DNA from 2 places in the Lacticaseibacillus zeae subsp. silagei genome. Region 2 is predicted to be linked to the other one. Evidence: predicted binding sites of a transcription regulator. Region 2 holds the regulator's gene; the other holds the start of a gene.
What was found. Region 2 encodes HrcA, which represses chaperone genes, less so after heat shock. Its sites were predicted from a motif close to TTAGCACTCNNNNNNNNNGAGTGCTAA; they were not measured.

Region 1 (16,693 bases), 200 kb from region 2:
GACTAAGAAGCTGTTTAAAGTTGTTAAGCAGCGTGGTATTCCTATTTTTACCTTCATGAATAAATTGGATCGTGACGGGCGCGAACCGTTGGATTTGATTGCTGAATTAGAAGACCTGCTGGGTATTGAAGGCTATGCGATGAACTGGCCGATTGGGATGGGCAAAGGCTTGAAAGGTCTATACGATCGGGTAAATAACCGGATCGAACTGTACCGACGAGAAGGTGACGATCGGTTTTTGGCGCTTGATGACAAAGGTGAACTGGATGCCAGTGAACCATTGACTCAAGACTCTATCTACACGCAAACAATGGATGACATTGAGCTGTTGAACGATGCGGGTAATCAATTTAGCCTCAAGAAAATCATGTCAGGTGATCAGACGCCGGTTTTCTTCGGGTCAGCCCTGACTAACTTCGGCGTCGAAACTTTTCTGAATAGCTTTGTTAAATATGCGCCTGAGCCGGGACCTAAAAAAACCGAGCAAGGTGACGAAGTGATGCCGACCAATCCGGAATTCTCAGCGTTCGTCTTCAAGATCCAAGCGAATATGAACCCGGCTCATCGCGATCGGATTGCGTTTGTGCGCATTGTTTCCGGCGAATTTGAGCGCGGCATGGATGTCGTCTTACATCGTACCGGTAAAACGATGCGGCTGAACAATTCGACCGAGTTTATGGCCGATAGCCGCGAAACCGTCTCGACTGCGGTTGCAGGAGATATCGTCGGCTTATATGATACCGGTAATTTTCAGATTGGCGATACCATTTATCAAGGAAAAACGCCTATTCAATTCGAAAAGTTACCGCAGTTTACCCCGGAAATCTTCGTGCGCGTTACCCCCAAAAATGTCATGAAACAAAAGTCATTTCATAAGGGCATGCAGCAGCTGGTCCAGGAAGGGGCAGTTCAGCTCTATAAGACTTATCATACAAATGACTACATTCTCGGTGCGGTCGGGCAACTGCAGTTTGAAGTTTTCCAGTTCCGGATGTTGCATGAATACCACTCCGAGGTTGTGATGACCCCGATCGGTTCGCGCATTGCCCGCTGGATTGATCCGGATCAGATGGACGAAAAGATGAGCAGTTCGCGTAACCTGCTGGTGCAGGATATTCACGGCGATCCGTTGTTCTTGTTTGAAAACCAATACGCCGAGCGGTGGTTTGCGGACAAGTATCCGGATGTGAAATTGACGGCTAAGCTTTAATCTTGGCACAAAAAAAACGGCTATTGGCCGCTTTTTTGTTTCTGGATTTCGAGGCGCCTTTTTGCTTATACATGATAACCGTTACGAAACATCGTTTGATTGCCTATCGAATGAACAAAATGCCTCTTTTATTCAGCCTGACGTTCTAACTTAGGGATCGTTATCTCGGCTAAGTGGTGGCCTATGATTGGCGAAACATCGTCAATGGACTTTTTGAGCAGTCGATCAAGCGTGTAAGCAATTTCCTCACGCTGAATGTTGCGGCGTTCGTTGGTGAACAATATCTCGATGTGCGAAGGTGCCTCTGTATAAACAACGGTGGTTTGACCGAGTGAAAAAACTTTGACAAGTCGGGCATCAGTGCCGCTTAGTTGCTGGCTTACCAAATTTCTAAAGCTGTTGGTGACATTAATCAGTCGCATGGTCAGGCCCTCCATTTCTCTTCCTACTGGTTTTATTATAAAACAATTTAAGGAAAAATAATATTATGTACAATCGAAAGCCCGCGAACAATTTGTCCGCGGGCTTTCTGTCTTTGCATCACTCATCTTGATCGCGATGATCGGTTGATGACTGATGGTGTTTACTTTTTGCTGGTTTTTGAAGGCGTTTCGGCTTTGGCTGGTTCGCCAACCGTAATTTCACCATTGCTGATGCGGGCTTCAAGTTCCTTGGCATCCGGATGATCCAGATAGAAGTCGGCTACCCGATCTTCAATCTGTTCTTGGATAACCCGCCGTAATGGCCGCGCACCCATGGATGGATTGTAACCCAGGCTGACCAGCTTCTCTTTGACCGGATCGGTGACATGAATCGTCAGGCCCTGACTCTTGAGATTATTGTTGGTGTCAGTGATCATTAAGGAAACGATCTTCAACAAGTCATCTTTGGACAGTGGCTTGAATTCAACAATGTCATCAAAACGGTTGAGGAATTCCGGCTTGAAGTAATTGCCAAGCTGATCCAGAACGCTGTGCGTCTTGCCACTCAAGGTTGCACCAAAACCAACATTAGCCTCGGCATCGGTTGATCCGGCATTGGACGTCATGATGATGATGGTATCCTTGAAGGAAACGGTACGCCCTTGCGAATCCGTCAAGCGGCCATCATCCAGAATCTGCAGGAACATGTTCATAACATCTGGATGGGCTTTTTCAATTTCATCTAACAGAATCAGACTATAAGGATTGCGCCGAACTTTTTCAGTTAACTGACCGGCTTCCTCGTAGCCAACATAGCCTGGCGGTGAACCGATTAGTTTGGAGACACTGAATTTCTCCATGTACTCCGACATGTCAAACCGAATCATGGCATCTTCCGAACCGAACAGCTCTTTGGCAAGCTGCTTGGCCAGTTCCGTTTTACCAACACCGGTAGGCCCAACGAAGAGGAAGGAACCGATTGGCCGGCCCGTCTTGTTGAAGCCAATCCGGTTACGGCGAATGGCCCGCGCAACTTTGTCAACTGCTTCATTTTGGCCGATGACATGTTTTTCAAGATCACTCGCGAGGTTCTTCAACTGTGCCTGTTCTTGTGCTTTCAATTCACCGACAGGAATGTTGGTCTTTTCTTCGACAATCTTTTCCATGTCTTTTTCGGTGACGGTTGGCACTTCATCTTCAGGTAGATTTGATTGTTTCTTGGCCATGTCTTCTAATTTCGTGACTTGATCGCGATAGAAGGCGGCTTTTTCGTAATCTTCCTGCTTAAGCGCTGCCTGCTTTTGATTCTCGGCATCCGCAATCTTGGTTTTGATCGTTTCAGGATCAACGGTTGCAATCGTCAAATTCTTGCGAGAACCGGCTTCATCCAACAGGTCAATGGCTTTGTCAGGTAAGAAGCGATCCTGAATGTAGCGGTTGCTGAGTGTAGCTGCGGCTTCAATCGCGGCTTCCGTATACTTAACATGATGGAAGTCTTGATAACGCGGCTGCAAGCCTTTCAGAATTTTAATGGTTTCGTCAACGCTAGGTTCTTCAACCATGACTGGCTGGAGTCGCCGAGCAAGCGCGGAATCTTTTTCAATTTGCCGATACTCGTTGCTGGTGGTTGCGCCAACCAGCTGCAATTCGCCACGAGCGAGGGCAGGTTTCAAAACGTTGCCTGCATCCATGCCGCCTTCAGCATTGCCGGCACCGACAATTTCGTGAATTTCATCAATAAATAGAATAATGTTCTTATTTTGTTTGAGTTCGTCGATCAATTGTTGCATCCGCTGCTCGAATTGACCACGAATACCGGTTCCTTGAACGAGGGAAACGACATCGAGGCGAATAACGTGACGATCCTGGAGCTTTGCCGGTACGTCGCCATTGGCAATCTTCAAAGCCAAGCCTTCGACGACAGCGGTTTTACCGACACCGGCTTCACCGATCAGAACCGGATTATTCTTCGTCCGGCGATTCAAGATTTCGATCACCCGTGAAATTTCCTTGTCGCGGCCGATGACCGGATCAATTTGGCCTTTGCGTGCCTGTTCGGTCAGATCAACACCGAATTGACCCAGTAATCCCTTACCACCATTGCCATTGCGGCCGTTGTTACCATTGCCGCCGCGTCCTGCCTGAGTAGGCGGGATTTGCGCGTTGGGCTGTTGCGGCCGATCCATTCCCTGATTCATCGCACGGAAGATATCATCTAAGCTCCCGAACCCAAACGGATCAGTAGCATTTGTTGGATTCATATTTCCTCCTGCTTGTTTCTTGAGTAATTGATAACAGTTTTGGCAGAGATTGATCTCCTGCCGCGTACCGTTAACAACGGTTGAAAGATGAATAGTGGCTGGATTCTTATGACAGTTTTCACATAACATTTTGTCACAACCTTCCTGTCTAAATAGGTGCCACATATAGTCGAAAAAGGTTTGACCTTTCTTGACCTATGGCAATAGTATACACCCTCATAGCGAGAATGCAAGCACTCGACACACAAGAGTGCTAAAAAGTTCCAAATATTTCAGTGATATCAGGCATTAGCGCTTTTTCAATGCCTACTTTTATGCTAACCTTATGGAGTGAGGTGAGGCAAATAGATGACTCAGGATTATGTCGCTTTAATGGATGAGTTAAAGACTGGTCAGCGTGACAAGATCACGGTGACGCCCGAAACATTCATGGCGTTTCGGGCGGCATGGACAAATTATCCCGATCGTGAAGAAATTGTGGGGACGGCCAAACGCGATGGTGTCATCGAATACCATTACCGGTCAGTTGATTCCCGCTAAATAAGCGTCAAATCTCATGTGACGCTTGTGGCAAGCTACAAAAAATGGTAAGGTTTACATGAATTGTTTTAGGTGTTAGTGTGCCTATAAACTATTCGGAAAAACACTAGAAATCTAGTTAATATGAAGGAGCAGATCAGTCATGGAAAAACGTGAATTTAACATTATTGCAGAAACCGGGATCCACGCACGTCCGGCAACCTTGTTGGTACAAGCAGCCAGCAAGTTCAACTCAGACATCAACTTGGAATATAAAGGTAAGAGCGTTAACCTGAAGTCCATTATGGGTGTTATGAGTTTGGGTGTTGGCCAAGGCGCCGATGTTACCATTTCTGCTGAAGGTGCTGACGAAGCAGACGCAATTGCTGCTATTACCGATACTATGAAAAAAGAAGGCTTGGCTGAATAATGGCTGAACATTTGAAGGGAATCGCTGCTAGTGATGGGATCGCCACAGCGAAGGCCTATTTACTGGTTCAACCTGATTTATCATTTGACAAAAAAACGGTTGATGATCCTTCAAAGGAAATCAATCGGCTGAAGCAGGCACTTGATCAAAGTAATGATGAGTTAAAGGTTATCCGTGCAAAGGCCGCTGAATCGCTTGGCGAAGAAGAGGCTCAAGTTTTTGATGCCCATATGATGATTTTGGCTGATCCTGACTTTACCGGTCAGATCGAATCCAAGATCAAGGACGAAAAAGTAAATGCCGAACAAGCTGTGAAAGAAGTTTCCGAATTCTTCATTCAGACCTTTGAGGGCATGACTGATAATCCGTATATGCAGGAACGTGCTGCCGATGTTCGCGATGTAACAAAGCGTATTATGGCGCATTTGTTGGGTCGTACATTGCCGAATCCGGCATTGATTGATGAAGAAGTCATTATCGTGGCTCACGATTTGACCCCTTCTGACACGGCACAGCTCAACAAGAAGTATGTGAAGGCATTCGTCACCGACATCGGTGGTCGGACGGCCCATAGTGCGATCATGGCGCGTTCTTTGGAAATTCCTGCTGTTGTCGGAACCGATGACGTCACCAAAAAGGCCAAAAATGGTCAATTGATTTCCGTTGATGGTCTTACCGGCGAAGTTGTCATTGATCCTTCGACGGATGAAGTTGCCAAGTTCAAGCAAGCTGCTGAAGCATTTGCCAAGCAAAAGGCTGAATGGGCACAACTGAAGACGGCGAAATCCGTGACGGCTGATGGCAAGCATTTTGATGTTGCGGCTAACATCGGGACCCCTAAGGATCTCGATGGTGTGCTGGCAAATGGTGCTGAAGGTATCGGCCTGTATCGTACCGAATTCCTTTACATGGATTCTTCCGAATTGCCGACTGAAGACGATCAGTTCGAGGCTTACAAGAAGGTTCTTGAAACCATGAATCCGAAGCCGGTTGTTGTTCGGACAATGGATATTGGCGGGGATAAGCATTTGCCATACCTGCCACTACCGCAAGAACAAAACCCATTCTTAGGCTATCGTGCGATCCGGATCAGTCTTGATCGTCAGGATATTTTCCGTACGCAATTACGGGCTTTGTTGCGGGCGTCTGCATTCGGTAATCTGCGGATCATGTTCCCGATGATCGCAACCATTTCCGAGTTCAAACAGGCTAAGCAGATCTTCACAGAAGAAAAAGACAAGCTGGTTAAGGATGGCGTTAAGGTATCCGACAACATTCAACTTGGCATCATGATCGAAATTCCTGCTGCGGCAGTTTTGGCTGATCAGTTTGCTAAGTATGTCGACTTCTTCTCGATCGGGACTAACGATTTAATTCAGTACTCCATGGCGGCTGATCGTGGGAACGAACATGTTTCTTACCTGTATCAACCATACAACCCATCGATCCTTCGGCTGGTCAAGCATGTGATTGACTCAGCCCACAAGGAAGGCAAATGGGCTGGCATGTGTGGTGAAGCTGCTGGTGATCCGATCATGGTTCCGCTGCTGCTTGGTATGGGACTTGACGAATATTCCATGTCTGCAACTTCTGTTCTTAAGGTGCGCAGCTTGATGAAGCGGCTATCCACTGAGGACATGGCTAAGATGGCCGATGTTGCTCTAAATGAAAATATTTCAAATGACGAAAATGCAGATTTGGTTAAAAAAACAACCGGTCAGTAATGACGTCATGATTTGAAGAAGGCTGTCATCCCAAACAGGGTGGCGGTCTTTTTTAATTGCTTTAAAGCTTTGGCGAGATAGCTTTGTCATTTCTTTTAAGGGCAGCTTGATAAGCAGACAGTAATGCATGCGCTGGTCGTATTCACTTGGCGCGCATGCAGCATTTTCAGAAAAGTGGTATGGTTATTATGTAAACTAAAAAGGTCGAGCCGCGATGCAGATCTGTGATAGTAAGTATGGTGGTTCACCGAATGAGGGGGAATTGCATGTATTTACAACATCAAACAAAAACAGGCTTGCAGCGCAGGGCCGGTGCTTTTTCCACTGCGCGTGTTCGGTTACGACTAGTGGCGCTCATTTCGACAATGGGCGGTCTTCTTTTTGGCTATGATACCGGCGTCATTAATGGCGCTTTGCCGTTTATTTCCAGTGAACTTAAATTAGCACCTGGTTTACAGGGATGGGTTACCAGTAGTTTAACGTTAGGCGCGGCTTTTGGTGCGGTGTTGGTCGGCCGTGTCAGTGACCGGTACGGGCGTAAACGTTTGATTACCGGATTAGCCGGTTTATTTTTTCTCGCCACACTCGCTTCTTCACTAGCGCCTAGTGCTGGTTGGTTGATTGGCGCCCGGATGGTCTTGGGGCTGGCAGTCGGTGGTGTTTCAGTTTTGGTTCCTAGTTTTCTGGCCGAAATTGCGCCAACGAATCGGCGCGGTCGACTTGTGACCCAAAATGAATTAATGGTCGTCTCGGGTCAACTGCTTGCGTTCATCCTGAATGCCGTTTTAGGGACGAATTTTGGTAATGTTCACGGTATTTGGCGGTGGATGATCGTCTTAGCCGTGATCCCGGCTATCCTTTTGGGTGTTGGCACCCATTTTGTTCCTGAATCGCCACGCTGGTTAATGATGAAGGGCCGTCAAAAGGATGCTGAAAACAGTCTCGCGGTTTTGCGAACGCCACAAGAGGTTCCAAATGAGCTTGAACATTTAAAACAGACGATTGCGAAAAGTGCAGAACATAAAAAAGTTAAGCCGGTTGATGCACTTAAGGTTAAGTGGATTCGGCGACTGTTGATGATCGGTATCAGTTTAGGCGTTATCCAGCAAATTGCCGGGATTAATGTCATGATGTATTACGGAACGTCAATTTTGCAGATGACCGGATTTGGCCGCAACAGTGCTTTGGTTGCCAACATTGCCAATGGGGTCACGGCGGTTGTTGCCACAATTGTGACGATGCAATTACTTAAACATGTGCCGCGCCGACCATTACTGATTATTGGTTTAATCGGTACGTCACTGGCGATTACCGGCGTCACGTTCGCTACCCGTTTGCCCGCAGGATCGCCAATGCGTGCCTTTATAACCATTCTGATGATGATGCTCTTTCTAGCCTTCTTCCAAGGAGCGATTAGCCCGATGACTTGGTTGCTTATGTCGGAGATTTTCCCGGAGCAGTTGCGTGGACTCGGTATGGGCACAGCGACCTTCTTCCTGTGGTTAGGTAATTTTGCGGTCGGGGTGCTTTTCCCGATTGGCTTGGCACAAATGGGGATGTTTTGGACCTTCGTTTGCTTCATTGTGACGAACATTGTGTCCTTGCTGTTTGTCATTATCTTTGTCCCGGAAACGGCAGGGAAGTCGTTGGAGGCTTTGCACCGGGAGGAAAAGACGCGGTTGAGTCGGTGAGTGAGAAAATTCGTGTTGCAAGATAGCAGCTATTCTGAAGTACGCTCACGCTCCAAAAACGCGTTCGCAGGCCCAGAAACCTGCGTGTAAGGACCTCTCAAGCATAAATGGTAAAAGACAGATCAGTTCCTGATGCACTTAAACGCGCTCACCAGCCCAGAAACCTCCACATAAGGACCTCAGACCTAAATGGCCAAAGCCCGGCCATTTAGGTCTGAGGCCACTTATGCTCCGGTTTCTAACCGGGCTGGTTCACGCTCTGCTCTGGGTAAAATATTTGCCCTTTCTCCAAAGTCTGGTAGGATAAAGTTGTATCAATTAATTCGATGAACCTTCACAAAGGGGAGCCATTGGCTGAGATCGGGGAGACCCGGACCCTTCGAACCTGTTCGTTAATGCGAGCGTAGGGATTTGTGAACGGTCGGAAGCGACCTTCTTTGTGAGTGGGGATTCACTAGGAGGCTTTTTTTATGCAACAACATAAGCGTCTGGTTGTTATTTTGGAAACAGCGATTATTGCCGCGTTTGCGATGGCGCTGACGTATATTCCGCATACCACCGGGGTTTCGGCGATTGAGTTGAATTATGGCTTGATTCCGATCGCGGTGCTGGCGATGCGGCGTGGGGCGATTCCTGCCGCATGGGCTGGCTTTGTCTGGGGCATTCTTGATTTGATTCTACGTGGCCTGAGCGGTGGCAGTGTCCTGAACCCGATTCAGGGCTTCCTTGAATATCCAATCGCGTTCACGCTGGTTGGTTTGATGGGATTGACCTATGCTGCCTTTCAAAAGAACGTTCGCGGCGGTGAAAAGGTAAAGGCTAGCGGCTATGCTTTCGCCGGTATTATCATCGGTACTTTTGCTAAGTACTTCATTCACTTTATCGCTGGCGTTGTTTTCTGGGGCAGTTATGCACCAAAAGGCATGAATGCCTGGATCTATTCGTTGATCGTTAACGGCGGATCTGCGCTGTTCAGTACCGTATTGGCCATTGTCGTTGTCGGCATTTTGCTAACAGTCGCGCCACAACTCTTTATCGCCAAAGACGGCAAGTCGCTTTCTACCAAAGCAGCTTAAGCCGTTGCATCATTCATAAAAATGACTGGCCGTTTCTTGTCTCCCCGCATTGTAAGGGGCTAGGCATCTAGGCCTTAAATCGGTTCCAAAGATGAAACAAATCTTTGGAGCCGATTTTTTTGTTTTCAAGAAAACTGAAGATGATTAGCGCGGCAGTTGCTGAATTTGAAGCACATTACCGATCCAAATTTTCCCATTGGGCTGAACGAGGATCCGTTTTTAGACGTAGGCAGCACAAATAATTCTCTCTAAACACGAACATTAATTTGAAGATAGTCAAATATAGTTCCATTTTACGGTTGAATGTTGTTTCTGAACGTGCTATTCTCAAAATATCTTAAAGAAAGCAGGGAACAAGATGCAGAAAGTAGCTGTGGTCATGGGCTCAAGCTCGGATTGGCCGACGATGCAACAGGTTACGACGCAATTGACGGCGTTGGCGATTCCTTATGAAAAGCACGTTATTTCGGCTCATCGGATGCCGGATAAGCTTGCGGAATTCGGTAAACAAGCGGCTGATCAAGGCTTTGGAGTGATTATTGCTGGAGCAGGCGGCGCGGCCCATTTACCGGGGATGCTTGCAGCCAACACCCTTTTGCCTGTCATCGGAGTTCCAATTAAAACACGAACATTAAATGGCGTCGATAGTTTGTTATCGATTGTCCAAATGCCCGGCGGAGTGCCAGTCGGAACCATGGCCATTGGTGATGCCGGTGCTGTCAACGCTGCTTTATTTGCCGCTTCAATCCTAGCGTTGACGGATGAGACATTAACCCAACGTCTCGAAGCCTTTCGCGCCGAGCAGACCAAACGCGCCGAAGAAAGCGAGGCTGCACTCAAATGATTGATGTGGTGACGTCTCCGGCAACAATCGGCATTATCGGCGGTGGCCAGCTTGGTCGGATGTTAGCCCAAAGCGCCAAGACGATGGGTTATAGTGTCGGCATTCTCGAGCCCACACCTGATTCACCAGCAGGGCAGGTCGCTGACTTTCAAATTACGGCGCCCTACGATGATCAAGCGGCGTTGACCAAGTTAGCCAAGGAATCCGATGTTTTAACTTATGAGTTCGAAAACGTTGACTTAGCTGCACTTGAGGCTGTTCGACATTTAACTCGGATCCCTCAAGGCACGGCAATTTTGGCAACGACTCGGGACCGCATCAAGGAAAAGAGTTTTCTTGAAACCCACGGCGTTCCGGTGACCCCGTTTGCGGCAGTTGATTCACTGACAACATTGAAAACCGCGATTGCCAAGATCGGCTTGCCAGCGATTCTGAAAACCACAACAGGCGGTTATGACGGGCACGGCCAACAGGATATCAACACACTGGCAGATGTACCGGTGGCAGAAAAGTTGCTTGCGCATGGCCCTTGCATTTTGGAAAAACGGCAGCAATTTGACCGTGAAGCTTCCGTGATGATCACGCGTGATGGTCGCGATCAAGTCCGAGTTTTCCCGATTGTCGAAAATCGCCACAAAAACCACATTTTGCATCTCACTTTAGCACCAGCACCGAACATTTCCCCGGTTTTGGCCCACAAAATCGATGACCTAGCGACCAAAATTGCCTTAGGACTTGATTTACGCGGTGTGCTGGGCGTTGAGCTGTTCCTTGAAGGGGATAACGTGATTGCCAACGAGCTGGCACCGCGACCACATAACTCTGGTCACTATTCGATCGAAGCATGTAACTTTTCCCAATTCGATGCGCACATTCTAAGTATCTGCGGCCTGCCGATTCCGCCAATTAAATTGAAGCAGCCAGCGGTGATGCGCAATTTGCTCGGTGATGATTTAACCCAAGCAAAAGCCAAGTGGCCGCAACATCCCGAGTGGCACATGCACGATTATGGCAAAGCCGAGATTCGCCCTGGCCGCAAGATGGGGCATATCACGGTGACCGATGATCGCAATGTTTTGGACATACTCAAACAAATGGAGGCAGCATGGTGAAGAAGACAACGTTACTGTATACCGGCAAAGCCAAGCAGGTTTTTGCAACCGAAGATCCGGATGTTTTATGGATGGCTTACACCAATCAGGCCACGGCATTGAACGGGGAGAAGAAAGCGCAGATTGATCATAAAGGTGAGCTGAATCGGGCCATTTCAACCTTGTTGTTTAAGGAGTTGTCCGCCGCCGGTATCCCAACCCACTACATTGATTCACCGGATGCCACCACAATGATCGTCAAAAAAGCGACGATGCTGCCGCTGGAAGTGGTGGTGCGTAATTATGCATCAGGGCACTTTGTCACGAAGTTCAATGTGAAGCCGATGATGAAGCTCGACCCGCCGATCCACGAATATTATTACAAGTCCGATGAACTCGGCGATCCATTCATGAATGAGGCCCAGATTTTTGCTTTACATGAAGCAACGCCTGAACAGTTACGCGAAATTCGTGCATTAACCGACCGCATTAATGCCTATCTCACGAAACGCTTCAATGAAGTTGGCATCACCTTGGTTGATTTCAAGCTTGAGTATGGAACGTTAAAAGACGGCACATTGGTATTAGCCGATGAATTGTCACCGGATAATTTCCGCTTGGTTGATCAACAAACAGGCGCGTCGCTTGATAAAGACGTTTTTCGCCAAAATCGGGGTCCACTAACACCGGTATATCAAGAAGTGCTTAATCGACTACAAGAAAAAGGAGCTGCTCATGTTTAAAGCTAAAGTTTACGTGACCTATAAACCTTCTGTACTGGATCCCAAGGCCGAAGTCATTAAAACAGCCTTAAGCCGGATGGATTATCACAATGTTGCTGATGTCTTGTATGGCAAATATTTTGAATTAAAACTTAGCGGCACCGAAGCAGCGGTACGCAAGCAAGTCGATACGATTTGTGATCAGTTGCTTGCCAACGTCAATATGGAAACCTATCGCTTTGACTTGGAGCCAATCACGGAGGATGAGGCATGAAAGCGGCTGTTATTTCTTTTCCCGGATCCAATTGTGACCTGGATTTGCAATGGGCAGTTCAACAAATTGCGGGTGCTGATTGTGAATTGATCAAGCAGGATCAAACCGATTTAAGCAGTTACGACGTCGTGATGGTACCCGGCGGTTTTTCTTACGGTGATTATCTGCGGAGTGGTGCTATTGCCCGCTTTTCACCCGTCATGACGGCGCTAAAAGATTTTGCGGATGCCGGCGGTTATGTGCTTGGTATCTGCAATGGCTTTCAGATTTTAACTGAAGCCGGTTTGTTGCCTGGCGCGTTGCAGTGGAATCGCGATCTAAACTTTATCTGCGAGCCGGTGGCGTTAACCGTTGATCGTGCGGACACGGCGTTTTCCAATCAATATCAGGTTGGTGAACAATTGACGTTGCCGATTGCCCATGGTGAAGGCAATTATTATGCCGATCCGGAAACGTTGGCGAAGCTCGAAGCTAATGGTCAAGTGGTGTTTCGGTACGTCGACAATCCGAATGGTAGTGTTCATGACATTGCGGGCGTGACCAATGCGGCGGGAAATGTTTTAGGGATGATGCCGCATCCGGAACGTGCAGTTGAAGCCTTACTTGGCGGTACTGATGGATTAGGCGTCTTTCATTCGCTTATCCAACAAACGAAAGGAGCCGACATTCGTGGCGCACGTTGAAATGAGTCCAACGGCCATTGCCGAAAAGAAATCCTATCTTGACTTGGGATTAACCGAAGCAGAATACGAACGTTTTACCGAATTAATCGGCCATCAGCCCAATGATACCGAAATCGGTTTGGCAAGTGGCATGTGGAGTGAACACTGTGCTTATAAGTACAGCAAACCGATCCTGCGTCAGTTCTGGACCAAGAACGAACGGGTTTTGATGGGGCCGGGTGAAGGTGCCGGCGTCATTGATATCGGTGAAGGCAAAGCGGTGGTGTTTAAAGCCGAAAGCCATAATCACCCTTCCGCGGTTGAACCTTATGAAGGTGCCGCAACCGGTGTCGGCGGGATCATCCGCGACATTTTCTCCATTGGTGCTAAGCCGGTGGCCATGTTGGACTCACTGGCATTTGGTGACCTCACTCAGCCACACACCCAGCATCTGGTTGACCGGATTGTTGCCGGCATTGGCGGTTATGGCAACGCGATCGGCATTCCGACAGTGGGTGGCGAAACCAATTTTGATGGTAGCTATACGCGCAATCCGCTGGTGAATGCGATGTGTGTGGGCATCATGGATAAGGATCAGATTCAAAAAGGCAAAGCAGCCGGCGTCGGTAATGCCTTGATTTATGTCGGCGCTAAGACCGGGCGGGATGGCATTAATGGTGCCAGCTTTGCGTCCAGTGAATTTTCCGACGATGAGGCAGCTGATCGCTCAGCCGTTCAAGTCGGCGATCCATTTATGGAGAAACTACTGATGGACGCGTGCCTTGAGATTACCCAACAACATCAGCAGGCACTTGTCGGCATTCAGGATATGGGTGCGGCAGGGTTGGTTTCGTCCAGTGTTGAAATGGCCGGTAAAGCCAATAGCGGGATGGCCTTGGATCTTGATTTAATTCCGCAGCGTGAAGCCAACATGACCCCATTTGAGATTATGTTATCCGAGTCTCAAGAACGTATGCTGCTTTGTGTTCGCGCCGGTTTTGAACAAGAAGTTTTGGATGTCTTTGCAGCTTATGATCTGGATGCAGCAGTTGTTGGCCATGTGATTGAAGGGCATCAATACAAACTTTATCACCATGGCAAATTGGTTTGTGATGTGCCGGTTAGCTCTTTGACCGATGATGCACCGGTTTATGAACAAGAGGCTAAGCAGCCGGAGCGTCTGGCTAACCCGGCGCCTGATTTTGATCCGATTGTGACAGATCCGGTCGCAACCTGGAAAGCGATGATGGCGATGCCAACCATTGCCGATAAGTCGTCTTTGTATCGCCGCTATGACGCGCAAGTGCAAACCAATACGGTCGTGCGGCCAGGCAGTGATGCCGCAGTGATTCGCGTGCGCGGGACGCATCGGGCATTAGCGATGACAACCGACAGCAAAGGCCGGTATCTTTATCTCGATCCGCAAGTCGGTGCTGCAATGAGTGTCGCCGAGGCCGCGCGGAATCTGGTTGCCAGCGGGGCAGAGCCATTGGGGATTACCGATTGCCTTAACTTTGGCGATCCAACCAAACCGGAGGCATTTTACGAACTTGCCGAGGCAGCTAAAGGCATTATTCAAGCTACCAAAGCGTTTAACGCACCGGTGATTTCCGGTAACGTGTCACTTTATAACGAAACGAATGGGCACGCGATTTATCCGACGCCGATGATCGGAATGGTTGGGCTGATTGAAGATCTCAGCACCATCACGACAGCAGCCTTTAAGCACGCCGATGATTTGATTTATCTGGTTGGTGAAACGCATGGCGACTTTAACGGCAGTGAGTTACAAAAACTGCAAACCGGCGGCGTTTCCGGTCGATTATTCGACTTTGATTTAGAAGCAGAGCAGACCAATCAGGCGTTTGTTTTAAACGCAATTCGCCAGCATTTGGTCACTGCTGCCCATGATTTAAGCGACGGCGGTTTGCTGGTGGCACTTGCAGAAATGGGCTTTGCCAATGGCCTAGGTGCCAAGATTAAGGTGACACTGCCAACCAGCTGGGGATTTTCCGAGACCCAAGGCCGCTTCTTGATGACGGTGGCACCAGAAAATCAGGCAGCCTTTGAAGCCTTAAACGGGCCAGCAAAACTGATCGGCCATGTCCAAGCAGCACCGGAATTTGACGTCACAACCGTCAGTCATCAATTTTCGGTGGCCTTGAGCCAGCTGCAAACTGCATTTGAGGAGGCACTCCCATGGTACATGAACCAAAAGGCTTAAATGAAGAATGCGGCGTCTTTGGTATTTGGGGCAACCCCAACGCTGCCAGTATTACCCATCTAGGCCTGCACACGCTGCAACACCGTGGACAGGAGGGTGCCGGTATCGTTGGCCTTACCAAAGAAGGCATGCGGCGCCATTATGGTTTGGGACTGTTAAGTGAAGTGTTTACTAACACCGATCAGTTACGGCCATTGATGGGTCGGGCTGCTTTAGGTCATGTTCGGTATTCGACGGCGGGCGGTCGCGTTTTGGAAAATATCCAGCCGCTGCTTTTCCGGTTTTCTGATGAGTCAATTGCCTTAGCGCACAATGGCAATTTGACCAACGCGATTAGCTTGCGGCGGGAACTCGAAGATCAAGGGGCCATTTTTCAATCGACTTCGGATACCGAAGTGCTCATGCATTTGATTCGGCGCCAAGTCGGCAAGCCTTGGTTGGTTCAGCTAAAAACGGCACTGAATGAAGTACACGGTGGTTTTGCGTTTGTTTTGCTGACCGAGCATGGCTTGTATGCAGCCGTTGATCCCCATGGCTTTCGGCCGATGGTGGTCGGCGTGATGCCAGATGGTGGTTACATCGTTTGCAGTGAAACGGCTGCCTTGGATGCAGTGGGCGCCGACTTTGTTCGCGATGTTCAACCTGGTGAATTAATTACAATTGACGATGCCGGGTTGCACCTTAATCATTTCACGACCGATACCACGCTGGCTGTTTGCTCGATGGAATATATTTATTTTGCCCGGCCGGATTCTGACATTCATGGCATCAACGTTCACCAGGCGCGCGTACGCATGGGTGAGCGTTTGGCCAAGGAACAACCGGCCGGCGCCGATATTGTTGTCGGGGTGCCTAATTCATCACTGTCAGCCGCGATCGGATATGCCAAGGCCAGCGGGATTCCCTATGAAATGGGGCTGGTCAAGAGCCAGTATGTGGCGCGGACATTCATTCAGCCGACACAGGCCTTGCGTGAAAAAAGCGTCAAAATGAAGCTGAGCGTCATCAAACCGGTCGTTGCCGGGAAACGGATCGTTTTGGTCGATGATTCGATTGTGCGCGGAACCACTTCCAAACAAATCGTTAAATTACTCAAAGAAGCCGGCGCTGCGGAGGTTCACCTGCGCATCGCCAGTCCGCCGTTGCGGTTTCCATGCTTTTATGGCATTGATTTTCAAACGACCAGCGAGTTGTTTGCGGCCAATCACACGGTTCCGGAAATGCGTGATTTGTTGAATGTTGAATCACTTGGATTTCTTTCGACTCAAGGGCTTGAAGATAGTATCGGGTTACCGACCACGGCTCCGAATGGCGGGTTATGCGTCGCTTATTTCACCGGAAAATATCCAACGCCGCTTGACGATTATGAATCCGACCTGAATAAAGAAGTTGCGTCACTCAAAGTTAATGTTGCGGAGGTTAGCGCATGACAGATTACAAAGACGCTGGCGTTGATATTAAAGCTGGTGACGAAGCGGTGCAGCGAATTGCCGCGTTAGCCAAGGAAACAACGAACGAAAATGTGTTAGCTAGTGTTGGCGGC
Region 2 (16,693 bases):
TGACGGTGCTGCGGGCGATAATCTTATTGCCGATGGCTGCCTGAATCGGAATTTCAAACTGTTGCCGCGGAATGGTTGTTTTCAACCGGGCAACAATGGCCTTGCCGCGGTCATAAGCAAAGTCTTTGTGAACAATGGTGCTTAGGGCATCAACCGGATCGCCGTTGAGCAAGATGTCCATTTTGACCAGATCACTTTGACGGTAACCAATAATCTCGTAATCCAGACTCGCATAGCCTTTAGTGCTGCTTTTAAGGTCGTCAAAGAAGTCATAGATGATTTCGGATAACGGTAGTTCGTAGATCACATTAACCCGATACTTATCCAGATAATCCATCGTGACAAATTCGCCGCGCTTACGCTGGGATAGTTCCATGACCGGTCCGACATAATCGTTTGGCACCATAATCGAAGCCTTCACGTAGGGTTCGCGAATTTCTTTGATTTCACTGGCATCCGGCATGTCAGCTGGGTTATCGATTGTCTTTTCGGTTCCGTCTGTCAAAACCACTTGATAGTCAACGCTTGGCGCCGTCATGATTAAATCAAGGCCATAGTCGCGTTCTAGGCGCTCCTGGACGACATCCATGTGTAACAGCCCTAGGAACCCACAACGGAAGCCAAAGCCAAGCGCCTGGGACGTTTCTGGTTCGAACTCAAGCGCTGCATCATTGAGCTGCAGTTTTTCCAATGCTTCGCGCAAATCATTAAACTTCGCATTATCGACCGGGAAAAGTCCGGAATAAACCATTGGTGTGATTTTCCGGTAGCCTTTTAACGGCTCTTTCGCCGGTCGATCCGCTAGTGTGACAGTATCACCGACACGAGTATCCTGAATCGTCTTAATTGATGCAGTAATGTAGCCGACATCCCCTACCATCAAAAAGTCGCGCTTAACGGCTTTAGGCGACATAACCCCGACTTCTGTTACCTGAAACTGCTTGCCGTTGCTCATCAGCTGAATGGTGTCACCGACCTTGACCTGACCTTCCTTAACGCGGACATCAAGCACAACGCCACGATAATCATCGTAAACCGAATCAAAAATTAAAGCTTGCAAGGGTGCGTTTATATCCCCAGATGGTGCAGGAATGTCTTTTACAATCCGTTCAAGAATTTCCGGAACACCGAGCCCGGTTTTGCCACTTGCCAAAATCGCATAGGAAGCATCAAGGCCGATCATTTCCTCGATTTCTTCTTTGACCACATCCGGCTGGGCGCTGGGCAGGTCGACTTTATTGATGACAGGAATAATTTCCAGATCATCGTCAATCGCCAAATAAACATTAGCGAGCGTTTGGGCTTCAACCCCTTGAGTGGCATCGACGACTAGCAGTGCGCCTTCACACGCCGCCAGACTGCGACTGACTTCATAGCTAAAATCAACGTGTCCCGGCGTATCAATCAAGTGGAAAATGTAGGTTTCGCCATTTTTGGCTTTATAGTGCAATTCGACCGCGTTGAGTTTAATCGTAATCCCGCGCTCCCGCTCAAGCGCCATATCATCAAGCACTTGCGCCTGCATGTCACGCTTGGCAATGGTGTCGGTTAATTCCAAAATACGATCGGCAAGCGTCGATTTGCCATGATCAATATGGGCAATAATCGAAAAATTGCGGATATGCTTTTGTCGTTCCAGCATTTCTTCATGATTCATCTTTAATAGTGCCTACTTTCTAAGCGAACGTTTGATTCTTATTATAGCAGAGCGTGAGCTGGCGCGGTTAGAAGTCGGAGTATAAGTGGCCTTGGGCGTGATGGCCCGATTTTGGCCATTGCGATCAAGGTCCTTATACGCAGATTTCTGCGCCAGCGAACGCGTTTCAAGCAGAGCGTGAGCTGGCGCGGTTAGAAACCAGAGCGTGAACAGGAGCGCTTACACGTAGATTTCTGCGACTGTGAGCGCGTTTCTGCAACAAGACAAGGATATCAAAAAATCGGCTCCGGCGACATTTTGCCTCCAGAACCGATTCTATTGGTGCCAGTTGCTTCCCCTTAACGCATTATTTCCCGCCTTTAAACGCTTCTTTAACACGGTCAAACAACGTGCCATTATGCGGCGTGACATCTTCACCGCTGGCAGCAGCAAATTGCATCAATGCTGCTCTTTGTTTCTCATTCAGATGCTTTGGCGTTTGAATTTCGACGGTAACAATTTCATCGCCGGTTCCGTTGCCGCGCAGTCTTGGCGCACCCTTACCGCGTAGTCTGAACTTAGTCTGGCTTTGGGTACCTGCCGGGATCTTCAACTCAACCGGTCCATGAACCGTATCGACTTTGATTTCGTCGCCCAATGCAGCCTGCGCAAAGCTTAATGGAATGGTCAGATAGATTTCTGCGCCGTCCCGTTGATACTTTTTGCTTGGCGCAACTCGGAAAACAATGTACAGATCACCGTAAGGCCCGCCGTTGGTCCCCGCTTCACCAGCTTGTTGCAGCCGCATTTGCTGACCGTCTTCAACGCCGGCTGGAACCTTGACATCAATGGTGTGCCGTTCTTGTTCATGACCGCTGCCATGGCAAGTCGGGCACTTTTCTTTAATTTCTTTACCGGTACCACCGCAGACGTCGCAAACCTGGCGTGTCATCATCGTGCCAAAGGCCGTATTTCGTTGTACCTGGATATAACCGGTACCATGGCACTTATGGCACGTTACCGGGCTTGTACCCGGTTTAGCGCCACTACCATGACAGGTATGACAAACAGCTTCGCGATCGTAGGAGATCTTGGTATCTTTACCAAAAATCGCCTCTTCAAACGTCAAGTCCATCCGGTATTGTAAATCGGCGCCTTGACGCGGTGCTGACGGATTCGCTTGGGCACCACCGCCAGCTCCGCCAAAGAATTGGCTGAAGATGTCGTCAAAGCCACCGCCAAAACCACCTTGGCCACCGAAATCGCCAAAGCCGCCTGCCTGGCCTGCGCCTGCGCCGGCGTTGCCAAATCCCTGCGGACCATCAGCAGAACCATACTGATCATAGGCCGCACGTTTCTGGGGATCAGACAGGACCTGATAGGCTTCATTTATCTCTTTAAACTTTTGCTCTGCACCTGGTGCGTGATTGAGATCGGGATGATATTTTTTCGATAGCTTGCGAAAAGCCTTACGAATGGTGTCATCATCGGCATCCCGGCTCACACCGAGCGTCTCATAATAATCTTTCTGATCCGCCATGAGTTCCTCCTCGATTCAGATCGTGACTGAAAATGCCAATTCAGCATAGCATAATTCAAACAAAAAGCCAAAACCGCGCCGCGGCTTCGGCTTTTTGCTGATGATCTGCGACCTTACTTCTTATCGTCGTCAGAAACATCCTTGTAATCGCCATTGATGGTATCATCGTCAGACTTCTTGTCATCGGTACCGCCTTGCGTTGCACCGGTTGCAGCACCACTGGCAGCGCCGCCTTGTGCCTGCTGATTCTTTTGGGCGTTTTCGTAAAGCTTAACGGTCATATCCTGAACTAGCTTGTTCAAGTCGTCCCGCTTCTGCTTCATGTCATCAAGGTTGTTTTCTTGTTGCGCTTTCTTCAAAGCTTCCTGAGCATCCTTGACTTTCTTGATATCTTCTTCAGGAACCTTGCCGTCAACGTCCTTGAGTGTCTTATCAGTCTGGAAGAGTAACTGATCGACATCGTTCTTCAAGTCGACTTCTTCCTTACGCTTTTCGTCGGCTTCGGCGTTTTCTTCGGCTTCCTTCTTCATACGTTCGATTTCTTCATCGGACAAACCACTGGAACTCTTAATGGTGATGTTCTGTGACTTGCCGGTGCCGAGATCCTTGGCAGAAACTTGAACGATCCCGTTCTTATCGATATCAAACTTGACTTCGATTTGCGGAACCCCACGTGGTGCCGGCGGAATATCCGTCAATTCGAAGCGACCAAGCGTTTTGTCATCCGCTGCCATTGGCCGTTCACCTTGCAGAACGTGAATGTCAACAGCCGGCTGGTTATCAGCTGCAGTTGAGAAGACCTGGCTCTTGGAAGTCGGAATGGTCGTGTTACGATCGATTAATTTGGTGAAGACGCCACCCATGGTTTCAATACCCAAGGACAGCGGCGTAACATCCAACAGAACAACATCCTTAACATCACCGGAAATGACACCACCTTGGATAGCAGCACCCAAAGCAACAGCTTCATCAGGGTTGATGCTGTGATCTGGGTCTTTGCCGGTCCATTCTTTAACGGCTTCCTGAACCGCCGGAATTCGTGTAGAACCACCGTTCAAGATAACCTTGTCGATGTCAGCGTTAGTCAACTTAGCATCCTTCAACGCATTTTCAACCGGTTGCTTGGTCTTGGCAACCAAGTCAGCGGTCATTTCGTCAAACTGAGCACGCGTCAAAGTGCGTTCCAAGTGCAACGGTCCATTAGGGCCAGCAGAGATAAATGGTAGACTGATCTGGGTCTGGGTAACCCCAGATAGATCTTTCTTGGCCTTTTCAGCAGCATCCTTTAAACGTTGCATGGCCATCTTGTCCTTAGACAGGTCGATGTTGTTGTCCTTCTTGAATTCGGAAACCAACCAGTTGATGATCTTGTTATCAAAATCATCCCCGCCCAAATGGGTATCGCCATTGGTTGACAGAACTTCAAAGACGCCATCACCTAATTGCAGAATGGAAACATCAAACGTCCCACCGCCAAGGTCATAAACCAGAATCTTTTCATCTTTATCGCCTTTGTCCAAACCATAGGCCAGTGCGGAGGCCGTTGGTTCGTTGATGATCCGCTGTACATTTAAGCCGGCAATCTTTCCGGCATCCTTGGTAGCCTGACGCTGGCTATCGTTAAAGTAAGCTGGCACGGTAATAACCGCATCTTTAACCGGTTCGCCCAGATAGTCTTCAGAAAACTTCTTGATGTATTGCAGAATCATCGCAGAAATTTCCTGAGGTGTATATTCCTTGTCGCCAACCTTAACCTTATAGTTGGCTTCGCCCATGTGGCGTTTGATCGAAACAATCGTATCCGGATTGGTAATCGCCTGACGCTTAGCAACTTCGCCGACTTGAATTTCACCATCTTTAAACGCAACAACAGACGGTGTGGTCCGATTGCCTTCAGGATTTGTAATGATCTTTGGCTGATTGCCTTCCAAAACCGCAACAGCTGAGTTGGTGGTTCCTAAGTCAATACCAATAACTTTACTCATATTGTTATACCTTCTTTATTTTCAGTTTAATTATTTAGCAACAACGACCATAGCAGGGCGTAAAACCCGATCTTTGAGATAATACCCTTTTTGCAGGACCTGCGCGACAGTATCAGCTGCGTGTTTGTCATCAGCCGCGACTGTTTGTACGGCCTGTTGGGTATTCGGATCGAATTTTTCACCGGTACCATCAATAGCAGTGATGCCGTTTTCCTTCAAAGCACGCTCCAAATGGTCATAAACCATTTGGACACCCTTTTTCAGTGAAGCAGCACTATCACCTTTGGCCTCGGTTGCAAGCGCACGTTCAAGATTATCGACAACGGGCAAAATCGCCTTTGCCAACTTTTGGCCGTCGTACTTCAGCATCTTCTGTTGCTCTTTTTCGAACCGATGATTCATGTTTTGAATCTCCGCGGCTGCCCGCAGATATTTATCTTCAAATTCATCACGTTCTTTCTTCAACTGTTCACCGTCATGTTGGCTGGTTTTCAGTTGATCATTGAGATCAGCGATGCTTTCTTTCAGAATTTCTTCTTTAAGCGAAGATCCTGACGTTTCAGCAGGTTGCTTTGCCTGTTTGGCGGTATCTGCCGCGGTTTGCTTTGCTTTTTTCTCTGCCATGGTATCCTCCCTTTAAACCATATTTGCCAGTCGTCATGAAGCAACACTAACAAATATTTTTTAATATTCATTGATCAAAGTTGGCATAATAATCTGTCAACCGTTTTGCCAGCTCTTCACGGAAAACATCCAGCAGTCCGATCATTTTCGAATAAGGCATCTGCGTCGGTCCTAGCAAGGCGATCATTCCAGTGCCGTGGTCACCAACATCGTAGCTAGCGGTGATTAAACTGAGGTTGGCCAAATCAATTGGCTTAAGCTCTGGCCCCAAACGTACTTGAACTGGCGTTTGACGAATCGGTCCGCCAAGCAGTTCCGTCAGATCACCGTGATCAGCGTCAATCAATGACATAATCTTTTTCAGTTCATGGATATCGGAATCGCCTAGGTAATCCATCAAATTCAACCGCCCGCCAACGTAAAAGCGCTCGGACGCAGCTGATTTCAAAACGTTACCGAAAATATCCAAGAAGCCTTCAGGACTGGTTAGATACTGCATTAACATCGAAGGCACATCGGTTTTCAGCCGTTGTGCAACTTGAATTAATGGCAGTCCAACGAGTTGATCATTGACAATTCGAATCGCCTTTTCAAGCTCATCGGATGAGATGTTTTGCGATACGGTAAAGACCTGGTTTTCAATGTTACCGTTATTCGTGACCAAAATCGCCATGACCTGGTGATTGCCTAATGGAACAAGGCGAAAACCTGTCAGCTTGATATTGGTTACTTCAGGTCCCAAGCTAATGGCCGTGTAACTCGTCAGATTGGACAAAATTTGCGCACTTTGCGCGACAATCTCATCCATCTTATTGTATCGCTGGCTAAATGCCTGCTTGATAGTCGCCAGTTCTTGATGCGAAACACGCACCGGTTCAACAAGGTGATCGAGATAATAACGATAGCCTTGGGTTGACGGTACGCGCCCGGAACTGCTGTGGGTCTTGGTGATCAAACCGGCATCTTCTAGCGACGCCATATCATTACGGATTGTGGCGGAACTGACATGAATGGGCAGCTCGCGCATCAATCGCTTTGAACCAACCGGCTCTCCGCTTTCAGTAAACAGGCGGATGATTTCTTTTAAGACGAGCACTTGCCGTTTCGTCAACATTTTCTCACCTCACCTTTAGCACTCGTTTCACACGAGTGCTAATACACTGAATAATATACCAAGCACCGTTAGCAAAGTCAAGGCGACATTGCTAAAATCTTCAGTGTTTTCGGTGTTTCTAGCCAGTGGCGGCCATTTTTTCAAGAAAAAAGAGCCGTTTAAATAAGCGGCTCGTCAAGCAAAAACTGTTGAAAGACTTCGTTGCCTAAAAACTTGCCCTTGTTAGTCAGCCGGATGAAGCCATCATCGCGCTGTAACAAGCCTTGGCTTTCCAACTCAGGTACGGTCTCGCCATAAACGGCATCAACGGTCAGATGATAGCGCTGATAGAAGCGTTTTTCACTTACGCCACGCATGGTTCGCAAACCAAGAAACATTTCTTCTTCAATTTGTTCGGACACCGGAACCAAATGATGGGCCAAAACCGGTAAATGATCGGTGCGAAGCGGCGTTAGGTACTGTTTGATCGGGCCATAATTGTGATACCGATCGCGACCAAGATAACCAAACGCACCAGCTCCGAAGCCAAAATATTTGTCATTTTGCCAGTAAAGCAGGTTGTGTTGGCATTGGTAGCCATCCTTGGCAAAATTGCTGATTTCATATTGATGTCTGCCATGTGCTTCCATCAAATCAATCGCGTCCTGATACATGTCGGCTTCGACATCCTGCGTTGGCAAGCGCAATTTGCCTTGGCGCATCAGGTTATAAAAAATAGTTTTCCGCTCGAGAATCAGTGAATACGTCGAATAGTGCGGCAAGTCTAAATCGAGGGCTTTTTGTAGACTATTTAAAAAGTCGTCCCGGCTTTGATCAGGCAATCGGAAAATCAAATCAATCGACAAATTATCAAAGCCGACTTTTCTGGCATTGGCAATCGCGGCATACACATCCTTGGCGCGATGAATCCGCCCGATCCGTTTGAGAACATCATCATTAAAAGACTGGACCCCGATCGAAAGCCGATTAACGCCATAGTCATGTAAAACCTGCAACTTATCGGTCGTCAGCAAATCATTGGGATTCGCCTCAAACGTGAATTCACCAGAATCGAAGTGTAAAATGTCGTGAATACCCTGACAAAGTTTCGCCAACTGTTTAGGCGTCAGAGTTGTAGGTGTCCCGCCGCCGACATACACCGTTTCGATTTTCTCATCAGGGTGCTCGGACATGACCATCCGCATTTCCTTAAGCAGCATCGCAACATAGTCATCAACCGGCTGACCTTCAATGAAGACTTTATTGAAATCACAGTAGTAACAAATATGTTCGCAAAATGGAATATGAATATATGCGCCAGCCATTTTAACCCTTCCTCGCGAAATACTGACGGACCGCCGCTTCATCTTTCTTTAACTGGATAATCAAACCTTCTGCATTGGCAAATTTCACTTCGCCGCGTAGATAATGGTACCAACGAACCTGAACAGTTTTGCCATAAATCATACGGTTGAAATCAAGCAGATTAATTTCCAGCGTCACGTCACGATCGCTACCAAACGTGACATTACGGCCGATCGAAGCCATCCCCAGATACCAAGTGCCGTCGACGTTTACCGTCACGGCATAAATCCCGATGCCAGGAAGCCGCTGCTGACCTAATGTTGCCAGATTAATGGTTGGAAAGCCAAGTTCTCGACCACGGGCTTCGCCATGCACCACTTTGCCAGTCGTTAAATAAGCATACCCTAAAAGCTCGTTTGCCGTATCGATATCACCTTGATCCAACGCATCACGAATCCGGGTCGAGCTGATTTTTGCACCATCTTCGGCCAACTTAGGTACGCTAACAACTTCAAACCTGCCGTGCGCGTAGTCGGGCAGCAACGCCATATTGGCAATCGCGCGTTTACCGTAAGTATAGTCAAAACCAGCCACAACGGTATCGGCTTTCAGGCCCACCAAATACTGATCCACAAACGCTTGCGGCGATAAGGCAGCAAATTCCGGTGTGAAGTGAACAAAATACAACAGATCCACGCCTAATTGCCGCATCAAATCGATCTTTTCTTCACGTGTTGACAGATACTGAATCGTTGTTTTACTAACGCCACGATAAACAACAGCCGGATGAATATCAAATGTCATCACGGCTAACGGCAATTTTTTGGCTAAAGCTATATGCTTTCCTGCTTTAATTACGGCTTGATGGCCGCGATGTACGCCATCAAAGAAACCCAGCGTTAAAACGATGGGCTGTGGCGGCGCCGCTGATGCTTGCAACGGCGGGTGAATATCAATGACTTCCATTAAAATTATCTCTCATTCTTCTCATTCGCTAAAAACATAATATCCGGGCGATACTGCTGCTTTTCGAACCGATAAATCGCCTTCAAAACGCCAGCATAGTGTAGACGAACCCGCGGCGCATGCAGATGAAGGGTTAAAAATCGGCCATGCCGGACATCTTCATATTGATCTTCTGTCAAATCAACTTTCGGCAACTCAGCAAACGCAATATCAATCGGTTGGATCACTAAAGCTAAGGTACCCTCAGCAATATGTTGCTCCAAGGCTTCAAGGCTGACCGCTTGAGCTAATGTAAAGCCGCCACTTTTAATCCGCGTTAACTGGCTCATCACTGCAGCGACGCCTAATGATTGGCCAACCTCAACTGCCAAGGTTCGAATATAGGTTCCCTTAGACACCGCAGCCTCAAAACGAAAACGTTGCGTCCCTTTAGTTGCGTCGAAAACCGGGTCACTGGTTCGCTCAAACCGTTTTACCGTTACCTGACGTTTTGGCCGTTCAACTGTCTCGCCGGCCCGGGCATATTCATACAGTCGCCTGCCGTTGACTTTGACTGCGGAAAACATCGGCGGTACTTGGGTAATCTCGCCTGTCCATTGCGTGAGCACCTGATCCAGTTCATGCACCGCGACCGGCTCCACCAGCGGCGTTCGCTTCTCCACCTCACCATCAAGATCTTCAGTGGTCGTGGCAAAGCCAAGTGTGATTTCGCCGGTATAAATTTTCCCACTGGCCATTAATTGGGGCACGGCTTTGGTTGCCGCACCAATCGCCAGCGGCAAAACACCGTCAACGTTCGGGTCAAGCGTGCCGGAGTGACCGATTTTTTTAATGTGGAGAAGCTTGCGTGCATGATAAACGGCATCGGCACTGGTCATGCCGGTCGGTTTATACAGCGGAAGAATGCCGTTCATGAATTCGGCCCCTTTCAATTTTTAAAATTAAAAAACGCTGACTATTGTACGCCATCACGCTTTTGGCTTGGTATACATACTGCGATGATGCTTGACATGCACCGCATGTCGCCATCCTGCCCAAATGAAAATCAGTACTACCAAAATCGAAAAAAGCCAGTCCGGCGTTTTAACGTTAATCATAGGCAAACTTAATCCAAGCTTGATGGCAATAAGACCAACAAGTACATACGCCGCAGTTTCCAGTTCAGGTACCCGGTCAATGAAGGTCGTGATCACTTGAGCAACAATCCGCATCGCCAAAATACCTAAGCAACCACCGATTAAAACAATGACCGGATTACTGGAGACAGCCAAAGCGGCCAGGATTGAATCAACCGAGAAGACAATATCGAGGCTCTCAATTTGAAAAACCGTTCCCCATAAACCATGGACGCGTTTGGTTCGCTTGCCGGTTTTACTTTTTGGATGACGCACCGCATAAAAATAGCTGGCACTCATCCACACCAGATACAAAGCGCCAAGTGCCTTAATCGGCCAGAATTGCAGCAAATACGTTCCCAGTCCAATCGCAATGAAACGGAACAGATACGCCCCGCCCATGCCATACATCAAGGCCTTTTTACGGTCCGACTCAGCCTTAAGCTGTTCGGTTTGGGCAGCGAGAACGACCGCATTATCCACCGAGAGCATGCATTCTAAAAGAATTAAACTAAAAATCGTGATTAAACCGCTAACCGAAAAAGCTAGCTGCCAGTTGTGCACGGAAAAGAATGGTCCGTATAAGGCCCCTAAAAACTTGATCGCAATCCTTCCCTTCTCAATGTTTATTATTATACCGTTCAAGCCAGGAAAGCTAAAGCGGGGATCGCGAGAAAAGGAAGACTGCTCGTTGCATGATGAGGTTATTGAAAATTGGCGCACCAAAAAAGGATCCAGTCTTTGCGACTGAATCCTTTCTGGGTGAACAGCGCTATTCCAAATTCTTGCGCCGCACTTCATTGATTAACTGATCAATACGGGCACCATACTGAACGGATTTGTCTTGAGCAAATTCGATTTCCGGCACCTTGAACAGCCGAATCCGCTGCCCGACTTCACGTCGAATCAGTCCGCTGGCTTTATCCAAACCGGTTTGGGCTGCTTCGACTTTATCAGGTGCATCATCGAGAATACTGTAGAAAATAGTGGCATGTTGCAGATCACCGGTCAGTTTGACTCCGGTAATCGTCACGCCTTTGACCCGCGGATCGTTAACATCCTTCAACAAGATATCATCAACTTCACGTTGGATCTGAGTCTCAACTCGACCGATACGATGCTTCATCTGCGAATTACCTCCTGTTGAGCGTGAGCCGGCGCGCTTAGAAGCCGGCTCACGCGTTATGGTGGAGCGTTCGTCAACTTTTCACAGCAGCAAACGCCTATCCCTTAAATGATTTCCGTACGCAGTTTACTTAACCGGTACTTCTTCCATTGTAAAGGCTTCGATCTGATCACCGACTTTAATATCGTTATAATTCTCAATGGTCAGCCCGAGTTCAAAGCCTTGGCGAACCTGCTTGACATCATCTTTAAACCGACGAAGTGAACCTAGTTTGCCTTCATACTTGACAATGCCATCACGGATGAGGCGAACGCCGGCATCGCGGGTAATATATCCGGAGTCAACGTAACCACCGACAACCGTACCGACTTTGGAAACCGGAATTGTTTCACGAACGGTGACCGTACCGATAACCTTCTCTTCATAAGTTGGTTCCAGCATGCCTTTCATCGCAGACTCGACTTCTTCGATTGCCTTGTAGATGACACTGTGCAGGCGAATATCAACATCATCTTGTTCCGCCTGCGCCTTAGCCATTGCTGTCGGTCGAACATTGAAGCCAATGATGATGGCATTACTTGCTGCGGCCAGTGTCACATCACTTTCATTAATCGCACCAACTGCTTGGTGGATAATGTTGACCCGAACGTCTTTGACTTCAATCTTTTCAAGACTACCAGCCAAGGCTTCAACAGATCCTTGGACATCCGCCTTAATGATGACGTCAACTTCTTTGAGTTGACCCTCTTTCATTGTTTCAAACAGATTATCCAAAGTGACATGGGTTGTGTTCTTACGTTCTTCTTCTTGGGCCCGTTTTGCCCGTTCTTCACCGGCAGCCCGTGCAGTCCGTTCATCCGCAAAGACAACGAACTTATCAGCGGATTGCGGCACGTCGTTAAGCCCGGTAATTTCGACCGGCATGGATGGCAACGCGTCCTTGACTCGACGGCCATGATCGTTGGTCATGGCACGGACACGGCCAAAGGTATTTCCGACAACAATCGGATCGCCGGTATGCAAAGTTCCTTGTTGAACCAAAACCGTTGCAACCGGTCCCTTACCTTTATCCAAACGTGCTTCGATGACCGTACCGACAGCTCGCTGATCAGGGTTAGCCTTCAATTCGAGAACATCCGCTTCCAGTAAGATCATTTCCAATAATTCGTCGATGTTCTTACCGAATTTAGCTGAGATTTTGACGAAAATCGTGTCGCCACCCCAGTCTTCAGGAATCAGCCCATATTCGGTCAATTGTTCCATGACATGCTCCGGATTGGCACCTGGTTTATCGATTTTGTTGACCGCCACAATGATCGGCGCCTTGGCAGCCTGGGCGTGATGAATCGCTTCAATCGTTTGCGGCATCACACCATCGTCAGCAGCAACCACAAGGACAACAATATCGGTAATATCGGCACCGCGCGCCCGCATGTTGGTGAAGGCCGCATGCCCCGGAGTATCGAGGAACGTAATCAACCGATCACGTAATTTAACCTGATAAGCCCCGATATGCTGCGTAATGCCACCGGCTTCGCCTTCAGTCACGTGCGTATGCCGTAACTTATCCAGCAAGGTCGTTTTACCATGGTCAACGTGCCCCATGATCGTCACAACTGGCGGCCGTGGCTGCAAGTTGTCTTGGTTCTTGTTTTCTTCTTCGAACACCTTGTCCAAATCGGAAATATCTTCGTGAACCTTTTCCTTCGCGTCAATACCATAATCGGTAGCCAAAAGTTCGATGGTATCTTTGTCCAGGCTCTGGTTCTGGTTGACCATAACGCCCAGCATAAACAGTTTCTTGATTAATTCAGCTGGCTCACGGTGAAGGATCTTGCCCAGTTCCTGAGCATTCATCCCAACTTCATAATTCAAGACTTCTGGTAACGGCCGCTCTTTGCGCTGTGGCATTTCCTTCTTCGGCTGGCTCTGCTGACGGCGCTTGTTCTTCTTGTTGCGCCGGTTGCTGTTGCGGTTAAACCCGTTGCGATTCCCAAAGCTGTTGCCGCGACCAAAGTTGTTATTCCCACCACCGCGCCGACTATTGCGGTTGTCCTGACTGCCGACCGTTGCGGGTTTGGCAGCTGGCGTAACGGCAGCCGGTTTTGTAAAGCGTTGATTGGTTTTTGCGGCTGGCTGTTCAGTGCGAGGACGTTGTTCTGTCCGTTGCGGCCGCTGTTCCTTCTGTGGCCGCTGCTGTGTCCGAGTCGACTCAGAGCGTTCAGGACGTTTACTCGCTACGGCTGGTTTAGCCTCTTGTTGGCGCTTTGGCTGTTGCCGTTCGGATTCCGGCTTGACGAATTTCCCGCCATTGCCTGCAACGGGACGCGGATTGCCATTGGCTGCGGTCGGACGTCCGGCACGTGGCATTGGTCCGGTCACACGTTGGTTGTCAAACCGGCGATTACGATCACGCCGATTGCGATCATTCGGACGATTGTTATTCGCAGAACGGTTGTTATTGTTGCTGCGATTGGTATTGCGGTTCCCTGTTTTAGCAGCCGCTGCCGGTTGCTCGCCACCGCGGTTGTGATTCCCGGACTTATGTGCTGTCTGGGTGCCCCGTGGCCGCAAAATCGTTGACTTACTTAAAATGATTTTACCGTCAGCGGTTTTGTTAGACCGTGCCGGCTTATGCTCATGCCGGGTCGGTTTTTCTGCAGCTGCATGCTGATTATCTTTCGCACTTGTAGACGCTGCTGACTTGGTCGGTTTAGCAGCCGCTGATGTTGAAGGTGTTTTAGCTGCTGAAGACTTGCTCAACACCCCTTTGATTTTCGCTTCCTGATCTTGATCGATCGAGGACATGTGATTCTTGACTTCGATACCCAAGTTCTTGGCGATATCGATCACGTCTTTATTATCGACGTGCATTTCTTTGGCAAATTCATAAACGCGTTTTTTGCCCATTTCTTCACGCTCCCTGCAATTTAGGTGAGCAGCTCTTGCATCTTCTTGGCGAAGCCTGCATCTGCCACGGCAATGATTGAACGATCACTACCGATAGCCTGTGATAAGTCCATTTTGGAGAATACTGTCACCAAAGGAACTTTATAGTAGCTGCTTTTATCGGAAAACTTCTTGCGGGTATTGGCACTTGCATCACTGGCGACAAACACCAGCTTTGCATCACCGGAACGAATCGCTCCTAACACCAGTTGGTCACCGGTGGTTAAGCGACTGGCGCGGCGGGCCAATCCCAATAAATTCAAAACGGCTTGTTTTTGCATGGTTACTTGCCGAATAGTTCCTGACGCGCCTTTTGGTGATCGACATAAGCAAAAAGATCATCATAAAAGGTCGGGTCAATGGTGATACCGAAGGCTGCGTCAATCAGTTTCTTCCCTTTGGCCTGTTTCACGGCATCAGGATTCAACGCTACATATGCGCCCCGTCCTGCTGCTTTGCCAGTCGGATCGATTGCAACAACATTCTCCTTGTTCTTAACGATCCGAACAAGTTCTTTCTTGGGCATCATCGTGTTGCTTAGCAAGTCCTTGCGCATTGGAATCTTACGCTTTTTCATGGCTCGCCTCCTTATGCCTGTGACTGATCATCAGCGTTTGGCGTCACCGGCGTTGCATCAGATGCATCATCCGCCTGCTCCGTTTCAGCTGTGTCATCGCTCGGTGCTTCTGTGTCATCTGCCTGATCATCCGAAGCTTCAGCAGCCTCGGCTTCTGCTTCAGACAACTCATCGTCATCCACGAATTCAACTTCGGACTCTGGCTTAATATCGATCTTATAACCAGTCAACTTTGCGGCAAGCCGTGCATTTTGACCTTTTTTACCGATGGCCAATGATAGCTGATAATCAGGAACGATGACCGTGGCCGAACGATCATTATCTTCATCGTTGAACTGAACCGCGATGACTTGGGCAGGATTCAAGGCATTGGCGATGTAATCGGCAGGATCTTCTTCCCACTGAACAACATCCATGTTTTCACCTGACAACTCATTGACTACCGCCTGCACCCGAGCACCGCGCGGGCCAACCGTTGTGCCGACAGCATCGACAGCATCGTTAGTTGCCCGAACCGCAATCTTCGTCCGATCGCCGGGTTCACGCGCAATGTTGACAATTTCAACCGTGCCGTCGAAAATCTCCGGAACTTCTTGCTCAAACAAGCGTTTAACCAAGCCCGGATGCGTTCGACTAACGAAGACTTGGGGGCCTTTGCTGGTATTTTCGACTTTGGTCACATAAACCTTGATGCGATCGTGCGCCTCATACTTCTCGTTCGGCATCTGATCTTGGCGACCTAAAACCGCTTCGATCTTACCTAAATTGACGTAGATGAACCGATTATCGCGCCGCTCGACAACGCCTTGTAAAATTTCATCTTCATACTGGGAATATTCATCATAAACAATACTGCGTTCGGCTTCCCGCACACGCTGCATAATGACCTGCTTGGCTGTTTGTGCAGCGATCCGTCCGAAATCTTTAGGGGTAACTTCGAATTTGATTTTATCGCCGATTTCGTAAGCTTTATTAATCGCCAACGCATCCTTGAGACTTACTTCTAACCGCGAATCAAAAACTTCATCAGTCACTTCTTTGACAGCATAGACATGGATGTCGCCTTGTTTAGGATCAAATTCCACATCGACATTTTGTGCCTGATTGTAATTACGCTTATACGCGGAAACCAATGCGGCTTCCAAAGCTTCGATCACAACCTCTTTCTTAACACCTTTTTCTTGCTCTAAGGCGTCAAGTGCTTGGATCATTTCCTTTGACATGCTTTTCTTACCTCCACTAGAATTCGATCGCCAACCGTGCAGAAGCGATCAATTTTCGGTCGATGACCTGATCGAATTTGCGGCTTTTATCTTTGACCGTTAATGTCAGCTGGTCAGGCTTCAGATCTTTCAAAGTACCTTCGAAGATTTTCTTACCGTCCAGCTTTTTGAATAGCGAGACATGAATGTAGTCGCCGACTGCCTGCTCATAATCCATCTCACGTTTCAACGGTCGCTCGGCACCGGGACTGGAAACTTCGAGGAAGTATTGTTGCGGAATCGGATCCGGGTCCATACTGTCCAGTTTCTCGGACAAAGCTTCGCTGACCAAGACACATTCATCCAATGTGATGCCGCCTGGCTTGTCGATATACACCCGCAAGTACCAGCCGCCGCCTTCCTTCACAAATTCGATATCCGTGAGGTAAAAATGATGGTCGTCCAAAATCGGTTTGACCAAAGCGGTCACGGTTTCAACAACCGATTGCGTACTCAAGCCACCGCCTCCTTTATTGTTCACTCAAGACTTTTGATTCTAACGGTTGCCAGACAAA

Region 1: a site for HrcA is predicted at 4,124-4,150, ahead of LACZS1_RS06680 (ATP-dependent Clp protease ATP-binding subunit). Genes of this name have one in related genera too.

The regions. Positions count from the first base shown of each region.
Region 1 covers NZ_CP132484.1:1,401,571-1,418,263, forward strand. Annotated here, with positions in the region: gene LACZS1_RS06670 (peptide chain release factor 3) at 1-1,210, shown strand, start outside; gene LACZS1_RS06675 (DUF1827 family protein) at 1,339-1,632, opposite strand; gene LACZS1_RS06680 (ATP-dependent Clp protease ATP-binding subunit) at 1,794-4,022, opposite strand; gene ykzS (protein YkzS) at 4,242-4,433, shown strand; gene LACZS1_RS06690 (phosphocarrier protein HPr) at 4,576-4,842, shown strand; gene ptsP (phosphoenolpyruvate--protein phosphotransferase) at 4,842-6,566, shown strand; gene LACZS1_RS06700 (sugar porter family MFS transporter) at 6,833-8,257, shown strand; TPP riboswitch at 8,588-8,685, shown strand; gene thiT (energy-coupled thiamine transporter ThiT) at 8,728-9,333, shown strand; gene purE (5-(carboxyamino)imidazole ribonucleotide mutase) at 9,692-10,177, shown strand; gene purK (5-(carboxyamino)imidazole ribonucleotide synthase) at 10,174-11,289, shown strand; gene purC (phosphoribosylaminoimidazolesuccinocarboxamide synthase) at 11,283-12,011, shown strand; gene purS (phosphoribosylformylglycinamidine synthase subunit PurS) at 12,004-12,264, shown strand; gene purQ (phosphoribosylformylglycinamidine synthase subunit PurQ) at 12,261-12,947, shown strand; gene purL (phosphoribosylformylglycinamidine synthase subunit PurL) at 12,934-15,150, shown strand; gene purF (amidophosphoribosyltransferase) at 15,126-16,580, shown strand; gene purM (phosphoribosylformylglycinamidine cyclo-ligase) at 16,577-16,693, shown strand, end outside.
Region 2 covers NZ_CP132484.1:1,596,918-1,613,610, reverse strand. Annotated here, with positions in the region: gene lepA (translation elongation factor 4) at 1-1,657, opposite strand, end outside; gene dnaJ (molecular chaperone DnaJ) at 2,004-3,176, opposite strand; gene dnaK (molecular chaperone DnaK) at 3,290-5,161, opposite strand; gene grpE (nucleotide exchange factor GrpE) at 5,192-5,785, opposite strand; gene hrcA (heat-inducible transcriptional repressor HrcA) at 5,853-6,899, opposite strand; gene hemW (radical SAM family heme chaperone HemW) at 7,058-8,203, opposite strand; gene ribF (riboflavin biosynthesis protein RibF) at 8,205-9,149, opposite strand; gene truB (tRNA pseudouridine(55) synthase TruB) at 9,155-10,063, opposite strand; gene LACZS1_RS07640 (TerC family protein) at 10,118-10,909, opposite strand; gene rbfA (30S ribosome-binding factor RbfA) at 11,037-11,390, opposite strand; gene infB (translation initiation factor IF-2) at 11,517-14,300, opposite strand; gene LACZS1_RS07625 (YlxQ-related RNA-binding protein) at 14,321-14,620, opposite strand; gene rnpM (RNase P modulator RnpM) at 14,623-14,916, opposite strand; gene nusA (transcription termination factor NusA) at 14,928-16,139, opposite strand; gene rimP (ribosome maturation factor RimP) at 16,156-16,635, opposite strand.